2 regions of the Simplicispira sedimenti genome follow, and region 1 is predicted to be linked to the other one. Evidence: riboswitches for the same ligand, from Rfam matches in the RefSeq annotation. Region 1 holds a riboswitch; the other holds the start of a gene.
The links. Region 1 has a riboswitch for glycine ahead of MJ602_RS08340 (D-amino acid dehydrogenase). Riboswitches for the same ligand answer to the same signal wherever they lie in the genome.
Positions count from the first base shown of each region.

Region 2: it holds a riboswitch for glycine, as region 1 does, so the genes downstream of both, gcvT (glycine cleavage system aminomethyltransferase GcvT) here and MJ602_RS08340 (D-amino acid dehydrogenase) in region 1, are expected to answer to the same signal.

Region 1 is NZ_JAKVIJ010000006.1:79,779-85,577, forward strand. It holds gene MJ602_RS08325 (ABC1 kinase family protein) at 1-329, shown strand, start outside; gene MJ602_RS08330 (hypothetical protein) at 326-706, shown strand; gene MJ602_RS08335 (YXWGXW repeat-containing protein) at 859-1,527, shown strand; glycine riboswitch at 1,690-1,797, shown strand; gene MJ602_RS08340 (D-amino acid dehydrogenase) at 1,887-3,191, shown strand; gene MJ602_RS08345 (EAL domain-containing protein) at 3,224-5,799, opposite strand, start outside.
Region 2 is NZ_JAKVIJ010000016.1:2,619-8,417, reverse strand. It holds gene MJ602_RS15200 (electron transfer flavoprotein-ubiquinone oxidoreductase) at 1-1,241, shown strand, start outside; gene MJ602_RS15195 (Lrp/AsnC family transcriptional regulator) at 1,303-1,761, opposite strand; glycine riboswitch at 2,015-2,113, shown strand; glycine riboswitch at 2,127-2,250, shown strand; gene gcvT (glycine cleavage system aminomethyltransferase GcvT) at 2,295-3,431, shown strand; gene gcvH (glycine cleavage system protein GcvH) at 3,487-3,861, shown strand; gene gcvP (aminomethyl-transferring glycine dehydrogenase) at 3,993-5,799, shown strand, end outside.

The sequences.
Region 1 (5,799 bases):
CCTACCAGGCGCTGGGGCTGGCCGGGCCCGACCTGGCACTGGCAACCTACAGCGCCGAGCTGGCCCCGGCCTTGGCCGACATGCAGGCCTGGCAGCTGGAGCCCTTCACCCAGGCCGTCTTCGATTTCAGCACCAAGCAGCCGCCCCCCATCACGCCCCCGGAGCACCAGCGCGTGCTGGGGCGCCATCTGGCGCAGGTGCCGGGCGAGATGCCCGCGTTCGATCGCATGTGGATGGGCCTGATGCACCTGCTCACCCGGCTCGGGGCACGGGTGCACACCCGCGCCGCTGGTATTCCTGAAACCGCCATTGAAAGCTCCTTGCCATGAACAACCCGCTCCTCCTGGCAGCCGCAGGCCTCGCCCTGGTCGGCCTGATCCATTCCGTGCTTGGCGAAGTCCTGGTCTTTCGCACGCTGCGCACACACGGGCTTGTTCCCACGGCCGGGTACCCGGTTTTGCGCGAGCGGCAGGTGCGCATCCTGTGGGCTTCCTGGCATCTGGTGACCGTGCTGGGCTGGGCCCTGAGCGCACTGCTCTGGCGCCTGGGGAGCGGCCCCTGGGAGCAGGATCTTGCGGCATGGGTCGCCCACACCACTACGCTCGCCCTTCCGGCCTGCGCGCTGCTGGTGGGCTTCGCCACCAAGGGCAGGCACCCGGCCTGGTGTGCCTTGCTGGTGGTCAGTGCCCTGGTGGGCTGGCGCTGACGCTGTGTGCGAAATATCACGGCAACGCCGCCCAATAGCGTTTCGGGAAACATGCCTACACAACTCTTCGCCGGACAGCTACATTGGCTTTACGCAATTCCCGCACGATAGAGCTTCCGGTTCCGCAAGGAATCACTTGTGAGGAGACCCCCATGGCACGCACCACCCTCGCCGCGGCATCCATCGCCCTGCTGGCGCTTTGCGCATTCACGGCCCCCGCGCAGGCCCGCACCACGGCCACCATCGTCATCCAGACGGCCCCGCCGCCACCGCGCTACGAGGTAATGCCGCCCCCCCGACGCAACATGGTCTGGGTGCCCGGCCACTGGGAGTGGCGCGGCCACCATCATGTGTGGGTAGAAGGCTATTGGATCAAGGCACGCCCCGGCTACCGCTACCGTGCGCCCGAGTGGGTGGAACGCGGCGGCCAGTGGCACATGCAACCGGGCGGCTGGGATCGCGACCATGACGGCATCCCCAACCGCTACGACCCGACGCCCGATGGCCGCCCCATGCCCCACCGCCCCTACGCGGACCGTGACCGCGACGGTGTACCCGACCATCGGGATCGGGACCGTGATGGCGACGGTATTTCCAACCGCCATGACCCGACGCCCGATGGCCGAGGCCGCCCCCGCGGTGACAGGGATCGCGATGGCGTGCCGAACCGCTATGACCGCGACCGCGATGGCGACGGCATCTCCAACCGCCACGACCCGACACCCGACGGCCGGGGCCGAGGCCATCCCCGTGGCGACCGGGACCGCGATGGCGTGCCCAACCGCTACGATCGGCAGCCGGGCAATCCCTACCGCAACTGACGCCTTGCGCGACGCGCGCGGCCGATGCCCCATAAGCATCTGTTGTGATGCATTAGCCAGCACGCGCGCCTAGAATGGCCCATGCAGGAGAGCAGGCGGCCCATGCCGCCTCACCGAAGGCGCAAACTCCCATACACGCTCAGGTTCCGTACTGCACCATCATCAAAGCCGTCTGGAGAGCCGCCACAGCCGTGGCGCACCGAAGGAGCAAGCCCCGTGCCGCGTTGGCACGGCGTGAATCTCTCAGGTAACAAGGACAGGGGGAGCGGCAGCTTGGCAGACGCGCCAACTGCACGCTATCAAAAATATAGCTGCTCGCGCACGCCTGACAAGCGCCAGAACCTTAAAAGGCTCTCAAAATGCGCGTGATCGTCCTCGGCGCCGGCTTGCTCGGCGTGACCTCGGCCTACTACCTCCAGCAACAGGGTCACGAAGTGACCGTCATCGACCGCCAGGCCACGCCGGGCGCGGAAACCAGTTTCGCCAACGGCGGCCAGATCTCGGTCAGCCACGCCGAGCCCTGGGCCAACCCGAGCGCACCGCTCAAGGTGCTGCAGTGGCTGGGCCAGGAGGACGCACCTCTGCTGTTCCGCCTGCGTGCCGATATGCGCCAGTGGCTCTGGGGGCTGTCCTTCCTGCGCAACTGCACGCCCGAGCGCACGCGCCACAACATCCGGCAGATCGTCAGCCTGGGCACCTACAGCCGCAGCGCGCTGCAGCAGTTGCGCCGCGACACCGGCATCCAGTACGACCAGCGCACGCAGGGCATCCTGCATTTCTATACCGACCCCAAGGAATTCGACGGCGCGCTCGGCCCGGCCGAACAGATGCGCCAGCTGGGCTGCGAGCGCCAGGTCATCAGCGCCGACGAGGCGGTGCGCATCGAACCTGCGCTGCGCCACATCCGCCCGCAACTGGCGGGGGCCACCTACACGGCCGAGGACGAATCGGGCGATGCCAACCTGTTCGTGCGCGAGCTGGCCAAGCTCTGCAAGCAGGCCGGCGTGCGTTTCCAGATGGGCGCGCACATCACGGCGCTGCGCACGGCGGGCGGCGAAATCGACCATGTGGAGCTGACCAACGCCGAGGGGCGCTTTGAGCGCATGCGCGGCGACGCCTATGTGCTCGCCATGGGCTCGTTCAGCCCGCTGTTGGCCCAGCCGCTGGGCATCCGCCTGCCCATCTACCCGGCCAAGGGCTATTCGGTCACGCTGCCGGTGAAGGATGCGCGCCTGGCGCACCAGGTGAGCCTGACGGACGACGAGTACAAGCTGGTGTTCTCGCGCTACACCAGCGCACAAGGCGACCGCCTGCGCATTGCCGGCACGGCCGAACTCAACGGTTACGACCGCAACCTGAACCAGGTACGCTGCGAGGCCATCGTGCGCCGCGTCGAGCAGCTCTTCCCCGGCGCGGGCGATACCACGCGGGCCGAGTTCTGGACCGGCCTGCGCCCTGCCACGCCCAGCAATGTGCCACTGATCGGCCGCACCCAGCTGCCCAACCTGTTCCTCAACACCGGGCACGGCACGCTGGGCTGGACGCATTCCTGCGGCTCGGGCAAGGCGCTGGCCGACATCGTGAGCGGTCGCGTGCCCGAGGTGGATTTCGCCTTCACCGGCATGCCGCAAACGCCCCAGCCCCGGTTGCTGCCTGCGGTCTGATCCCGCAGCGCCGCACGCCGCCGTTCAGCCACTCACCCCATGGTCGTGGCTGCGGCGGAAGGCAGGCGCAGTTGGGTGCGCAAGAAGCGTTCGCACTCCGCGGCGGGCAGCGGGCGACTGCAGAGGTAGCCCTGGATTTCATCGCAGCCCTGCGCCTGCAGGAAACGCCGCTGGTCCTCGGTCTCCACGCCTTCGGCAATCGTTTGCAGCCCCAGGCTGGACGCCATGTGGATGATGGCGCTGACCAGGGCCTTGTCCTCGGCATCGACGCTGATGTCGCGCACGAAAGACTGGTCGATCTTGAGCTTGTACACCTGGAAGCGCTTGAGGTAGCTCAGCGACGAATACCCCGTGCCGAAGTCGTCGATGGACATGCGCACGCCGCGCGCATGCAGGTCAGCCATGATCTCCACGGCGCGCTCGGGATCGTCGCTGGCCACGCCCTCGGTCAGCTCCAGCTCCAGGCAGGCCGGATCGACCCCCGCCTCGCTCAGCACCTGGCTGACCAGGCCGGGCAGATCCGGGTGCCTGAACTGCACGGCAGAAATGTTGACGGACATGGTCAGCGCAGGCAGGCCGGCATCCCGCCAGCGCGCCACTTGCGCCACGGCCGTGCGCAGCACCCATTCGCCGACAGGAACGATCAGCCCGGTTTTTTCGGCGAGGGGAATGAACTCGGCCGGAGACACCATGCCCCATTCGGGGTGCTCCCAGCGGATCAGGGCCTCGGCGCCGACGATGCGGTCATCGCTCAGGCGGCGCTGGGGCTGGTAGTGCAGCAGCAGTTGCCCACGTTCCAGCGCACGGCGCAATGCGCCTTCCAACTGCAAGGTGCGAGCTGCCTGTGCCTGCATATCGGGGGAATAGAAGTGGTAGGCGTTGCGCCCTTCCTGCTTGGCACGGTACATGGCCACGTCGGCATGCTGCGAGAGGGTTTCCAGGTCTTCGCCGTCCTCGGGATACATGGCAATGCCCAGCGACGGCGTCACCATGAGCTCATGGCCGCGCACCACCAAGGGCGCCGCCACCGCCTCGAGCAGCTTGCCAGCCAGATGGGCGGCGCCGTCCTTGTCGGTACCCGGAAGCACCAGCACAAACTCATCGCCCCCCATGCGGGCCACGGTGTCCTGTTCACGCACCTGTTCATGCATGCGCCGCGCCACAGCCACCAGGAGTTCATCGCCCACGCCGTGCCCCAGCGAATCGTTGATGTGCTTGAAATGGTCCAGATCCATGAACAGCACCGCCAACGGCTCGCTGGCGCGCTGGGCCATGCTGACATCGTGCGCAAAGCGGTCGGCCAGCAGGGCGCGGTTGGGCAACCCGGTGAGCAGGTCGAAATGCGCCATCCAGCGGATGCGCTGCTCGTCGGCCTTGCGTTGGCTCACGTCCGAGAAAATGCCGATGTAATGCGTAGTCTGCCCCTCGGCGTCCTGGATGCGGCTGACGGTGAGCCACTGGGGATACACCTCGCCGTTCTTGCGCCGATTCCAGATTTCGCCCTGCCACAGGCCGTGTGCCTGGATGTGGCGCCACATCTCGCTGTAAAAACCGCCGTCATGCCTGCCCGAGGCCAATACCCGGGGGTTGCGCCCGGCGACCTCCGCCAGTGAGTAGCCCGTGATGGCGGTGAACGCCGGGTTGGTGAGCAGGATTTTTTGGTGCGCATCCGTCACCGTGATGCCGTCGTTGCTGTGCGAGAAGACCTCGGCGGCCAGGCGCTGCTGGGCCTCGAAGGCCTTGCGCTGCAACCCACTGCCCAGAAAATGGCATACGCGATCGATCAGCGTGCGGTCATGCTCACGCAACGCTGCCTTGGGCTTGCTGAATACGTCCAACACGCCCAACACCACACCATTGTCCGAACGTATGGGCAGTGCCGTGCAGTGGGTCCAGCCACTGGCGAAGGCCACCGAGTGCAAGGCGCCGCGCAGCGCGGGGTTGGTCAGTTCGGGCGGCTCCTCGACGCCCGCAGCCCACTCCACCGCACCCCAGGCATCGGAGCCGGGCCGCAACGCCAGGGCACTGCGGGCATCCTCGAGCATGCCGCCCATGGCAGCCGTGCGCGGCGCCCAGACGCCAGATTGTTGCTCCAGCAGCCAGACCGTGGCACGGGCGCCAGGCAGATCGGACTCCAGCTTTGCGAGCAACCGCGTCACGATGCGACCCACATCCCGTTCGTTGGCGATCAGCTCCAGCGCATAGGCGCGCAAGGCTTCCAAGCGGCGGGTCTGGTGCTGCAAGGTCAGATCCATGACCGTGCCGGTCACCCGCACCGCCTTGCCTTGCGCGTCGCGCGTGACATAGCCGCGCGCGAGGACAGGCACATGGTGACCATTTTTGTGTTGCAAGCGCAACTCTTGCACTACCACCGTGGCGTCCGAGTGGCGCAATTCCTCGTGCAGCTTGAGCAACACCGACACATCGGACCGATGGACATGCGACTTCCACTGCACAGGGCCCGAGGGCATGTCCGCCATGCCATAGCCCAGCATGTGCCATCCCTGGGCCGAGAACTCCAGCCGCTGCCGAGACAGATCCCAGTCCCATGGCGCATCGGTTGATCCCTTGAGCACCAGTTCCAGTTGCTGCTGCGATTGCCGCAGCT
Region 2 (5,799 bases), on a different contig from region 1:
CCGCCGAAGTGCTCTACAACGATGACGGTTCCGTCAAGGGCGTGGCCACCGGCAATATGGGCATCGGCAAGGACGGCGAGCCCACCGACAACTTCCAGCTCGGCATGGAACTGCTGGGCAAATACACCATCTTTGCCGAAGGCGCACGCGGCCACCTGGGCAAACAAGTCATCGCCAAGTACCAGCTCGACGCAGGGCGCGACCCGCAGAGCTTTGGCATCGGCATCAAGGAACTGTGGGAAATCGACCCCAAGAAACACCAGCCCGGCTTTGTGATGCACACCGCCGGCTGGCCCATGGAGAACGACACCTACGGCGGCGCCTTCCTGTACCACCTGGAAGGCAACAAGGTGGCCGTGGGCTTCGTCACCGGCCTGGGCTACACCAACCCCTACCTGAGCCCGTTCGAGGAATTCCAGCGCTGGAAGACCCACCCCAACATCCGCTACTACTTCGAGAACGAGCAGGGCGAAGTCACCGCCAAGCGCCTGTCCTATGGCGCGCGCGCCATCAACGCCAGCGGCCTGAACTCCCTGCCCAAGACCGTGTTCCCCGGCGGCGCGCTCATCGGCTGCGACGCGGGCTACCTCAATGTCAGCCGCATCAAGGGCAGCCACGCTGCCATCAAGACCGGCATGCTCGCAGGCGAAGCCGCCTACGAGGCCGTCACGGCTGGGCGCCAGCACGACGAACTCAGCGCCTACCCCAAGGCCTTCGAGGAAAGCTGGCTCTACACCGAGCTGAACAAGGACCGCAATTTCAAGAACTGGTTCAAGTACGGCCTGACCACCGCCACGCTGATGAACGGCTTCGAGCAGTTCGTGCTGCGCGGGCACATGCCCTGGACGCTGCACCGTGACAAGGCCGACCACCAGTACCTCAAGCCCGCCAGCGAGTGCAAGCCCATCGAGTACCCCAAGCCCGACGGCAAGCTGACCTTCGACCGCTTGAGCAGCGTGTTCATCAGCAACACCAACCACGAAGAGAACCAACCGGCGCACCTGACGCTCAAGGACGCCAGCGTGCCGGTGAAGATCAACCTGGCCCAATACGCAGGCCCCGAGGCACGCTACTGCCCGGCCGGGGTGTACGAGTTTGTGGGCGAAGGCAGCGACAAGCGCCTGCAGATCAACGCGCAGAACTGCGTGCACTGCAAGACCTGCGACATCAAGGACCCGACGCAGAACATCGTGTGGGTCACGCCCGAGGGGGGCGGGGGGCCGAATTACTCGGGCATGTAATCAAAAACCATAGCGCTTCGCGCTGAAGGGGCCTGCGTTGCAGGCCCTTTTTATTGGAATTTCAAACAGCGGACAACGGCAGATCCGCTTTTTTCAGCGTGCGCAGCACAAAGCTGGAACGGCTGTGGCGAATGCCCTTGATCTTGTAGAGCTTCTCGCGCAGCAGGCGCTCATAGTCGCGCGTGTCCTTGACCACCACACGCAGCAGATAGTCGTAGTCGCCCGACACCAGGTGCGCCTCGATCACCTCGGGAATGCTGGCCAGCGTTTCGCCGAATTTCTCCAGCGTGTTGTCGGAATGGCTGTCGAGCGTGACCTGCACCAGCACGGTGTCGGCCAGATCCAGCGCCTGGGGGTTGAGGCGCACGGTGTAGCCCTCGATCACCCCGGACTCCTCCATCTTCTTGATGCGGCTCCAGCAGGGCGATGGGCTCAGGCCCACGGCCTGGCCAATCTCTTGCAGGCTGGCGCGGGCGTTGGCCTGCAGTACGGCGAGGATTTTTTTGTCGAGTCGGTCCATGCCACGGATTATTCTGCACACAACGCCATGAGAGCAAATTTTGCTGTAACAAAGGCTATTTACTGGAAACAAAGCAAATTTGCCTGCCAACCCCCTGGCATACTTTGCTGCATCAAGGCGCTCTTACCGGAACGCATGAAATGCCAAGGCCCCGGCTGGTTACCGCCAGTCGGGGCGCTTGCTTTTGGGGGCCTGCACCGGGGCCGACGCAGACAAAAATCCCTGCGGTGCGGCGGGCATTGCAGGTAGAATCGCGCCTTCGTCAGGAGAGAGTGCTCCGCCACCCGCGAGCAGCACCGCCGAAGGCGCAGGCACCCGCCGAACGCTCAGGCAAAAGGACTGGCAACCGCCCGCAGGGATGCGGGCGTTCCCTTGCTGGAGAGAGGTGGCCGCGCGCAACGCACAGGCCACCCACCGAAGGAGCAAGCCGCGCGGGCCAGCCAGGGCGCAGCGGTGAATCTCTCAGGTAAAGCGGACAGCAGGGCAAATCCCGTGGCATTGGTGCCACGGCCCCCATTTGCCCTGGAGTTCTTATGTCCGCACCTGCCGCCGCCCCCCTGCTCACCACGCCCCTCAACGCGCTGCACATCGAACTGGGCGCCCGCATGGTGCCGTTCGCCGGTTACTCCATGCCCGTGCAGTACCCCGCAGGGCTCATGGCCGAGCACCTGCACACCCGCCAGGCCGCAGGCCTGTTCGATGTGTCGCACATGGGCCAGCTGCGCCTGGTCGGCCCCGATGCCGCCGCCGCATTTGAAAGCCTGATGCCCGTGGACGTGATCGACCTGCCCGTGGGCAAACAGCGCTACGGCCTGCTGCTGAACGACGAGGGCGGCATCATCGACGACCTGATGTTCTTCCGCATGGCGCAGGACGAGCTGTTCGTCATCGTCAACGGCGCCTGCAAGGTGGGCGACATCGCCCACATCCAGGCGCGCATCGGCCAGCGCTGCCAGGTGGTTCCGCTGCCCGACCATGCCCTGCTCGCCCTGCAGGGCCCGCAGGCCGCCACGGCCCTGGCACGCCTGGCGCCCGGCGTGGAAAAGCTGGTGTTCATGACCGGCGGCCAGTTCACGATCGCGGGCTGCGACTGCTTCGTTACGCGCAGCGGCTACACCGGCGAAGACGGCTTCGAGATCTCCGTGCCCGCCGCGCAGGCCGACACCCTGGCGCGCGCGCTGCTGGCCCAACCGGAGGTCAAGCCCATCGGGCTGGGCGCACGCAACTCGCTGCGCCTGGAGGCCGGCCTGTGCCTCTACGGCAACGACATCGACACCACCACCACGCCCGTGGAGGCCGCGCTGAACTGGGCCATGCAAAAGGTGCGCCGCACCGGCGGCGCGCGCGCCGGCGGCTTCCCCGGTGCCGACAAGGTGCTGGCCCAGCTCGACAACCCCGCCAGCGTGGCACGCAAGCGTGTCGGCCTCGTGGCCCTGGAGCGCGTGCCCGTGCGCGAGCACACCGAACTGCAGAGCGAAGGCGGCCAGAAGATCGGCGAGGTCACCAGCGGCCTGCTCGGCCCGAGCTTCGACAAACCCATTGCCCTGGCCTATGTGGACGCCCAGCATGCCGCCGTTGGCACGCGCGTCAACGCCATCGTGCGCAGCAAGGCCGTGCCCATGGAGGTCTGCGCCACCCCCTTCGTGCCCACGCGCTACTACCGCGGCTAACGCCCCTGGCGCAGGCTACATTCCGGATTCCCTTCATCTTTCAGGAGCTTTTCCCATGACCATCAAATATTCCAAAGACCACGAGTGGATCAACGCCGCTGATGCCAACGCTGCCGTGGTCGGCATCACGCTGCACGCCCAGGACGCCCTGGGTGACGTGGTGTTCGTGGACTTGCCCGCCGTGGGCACCACGTTTGCCCAGGGCGACGTGGCCGGTGTGGTCGAGTCCGTGAAGGCTGCTGCCGATGTGTACATGCCCGTTTCGGGCGAGGTGGTGGAAGTGAACGAGGCACTGCGCGCCGACCCGTCGCTGGCCAACTCCGACCCGCTGGGCGCGGGCTGGTTCTTCAAGGTCAAGCTGTCCGAGCCCGCCCAGCTCGACGGCCTGATGGACGAGACCGCGTATTCGAGCTTCTCTGCCAGCGCCTGAGCGCACCGGCTTTAAAAACCATAGCAGCCAGCGCACGCATTCAGGCGCATTCAGATACAAAAATATTTGAATCCGCCTGAATTCGGGCGCAAGCAGCTCCTATTTCAATAGCACTCCAGACTGGTTCCGCCATGCAGATGCCCGCCGCCCTGCCCTTGTCCGCACTCGAAAACACCACCGAGTTCCTGCCCCGCCACATCGGCATCGACGCGGCCGACGAAGCGCACATGCTGTCGGTGATCGGCGAGGCCTCGCGCCGCGCCCTCATCGACGGCATCGTGCCGCGCTCCATCGCGCGCGGCCAGGCCATGGACCTGCCGGCCCCGGCCACCGAGAACGCCGCGCTGGCCGAGCTCAAGGCGATCGCCTCCAAGAACAAGCTGCTCAAGAGCTTCATCGGCCAGGGCTACTACGGCACGCACACGCCCGGCGTGATCCTGCGCAACATCCTGGAGAACCCCGCCTGGTACACGGCCTACACGCCCTACCAGGCCGAAATCTCGCAGGGCCGCATGGAGGCGCTGGTCAACTTCCAGACCATGGTGTGCGACCTCACCGGCATGCCGATTGCCAACGCCTCCATGCTCGACGAGGCCACCGCCGCCGCCGAGGCCATGACGCTGGCCAAGCGCTCGGTCAAGGCCAAGGGCAATACCCTCATCGTCAGCGGCGACTGCCACCCGCAGACCATCGAGGTCATCCAGACGCGCGCCGCGCCGCTGGGCCTCACAGTCAAGGTGGTCCGCTCGGGCGACGAATGGATGGCCGCCATCGGCCAGGACGACTACTTTGCCGCCATCAACCAGTACCCCGGCTCCAGCGGCTGGCTGGCCGACTGGCAGATGAGCGCCGACATCATCCACGGCAAGGGCGCCGCGCTGATCCTGGCCGCCGACCTGCTGGCGCTCACGCTGCTCAAGACCCCAGGCGAGATGGGCGCCGACATCGTGGTCGGCACCACGCAGCGCTTTGGCATGCCCATGGGCGCGGGCGGCCCGCACGCCGCCTACATGGCCTGCCGCGACGACTTCAAGCGCTCCATGCCCGGCCGCCTGGTGGGCGTGAGCGTGGACGTGCACGGCAAGCCGGCCTACCGCCTGGCGCTGCAGACGCGCGAGCAGCACATCCGCCGCGAGAAGGCCACCTCCAACATCTGCACCGCGCAGGTGCTGCCCGCCGTCATCGCCAGCATGTACGCCGTGTACCACGGCCCCGAGGGCTTGAAGCGCATCGGCCAGCGCGTGGCACGCTACACCGCCATCCTGGCGGCAGGCCTCAAGCAACTGGGCTTCACGCCGCTGCACGCCACCGCCTTCGACACCCTGACCATGGACCTGGGTAGTAGTGACGCCGCCCGCGCCGTGGTGCAGCGCGCGCTGGACGCCGGCGCCAATGTGCGCCTGCTGCGCGGCCAGTGCGTGGCCCTGTCGCTCGACGAAACCACCACGCGCGACGACCTGGCCCTGCTCTGGCGCACCTTCGCGCCCACGGCCACGCAACCCACGGTGGAGCAGCTCGCCGCCAGCGCGCCCGACCTCATTCCGGCCAGCCTGCGCCGCGCCAGCCGCTACCTCACGCACCCGGTGTTCAACACGCACCACAGCGAAACCGGCATGCTGCGCTACATCCGCCAGCTGTCCGACAAGGATCTGGCGCTCGACCGCACCATGATCCCGCTGGGCTCGTGCACCATGAAGCTCAACGCCACGAGCGAGATGATCCCGATCACCTGGCCCGAGTTCGCCAACGTGCACCCGTTCGCGCCGGCCGACCAGCTCGAAGGCTACCGCCTGCTCGACGAGCAACTGCGCGCCTGGCTGTGCCAGGCCACGGGCTACGCGGGCATCAGCCTGCAGCCCAACGCAGGCAGCCAGGGCGAATACGCCGGCCTGCTGGCCATCAAGGCCTACCACGCGGCCCAGGGCCACGCGCACCGCA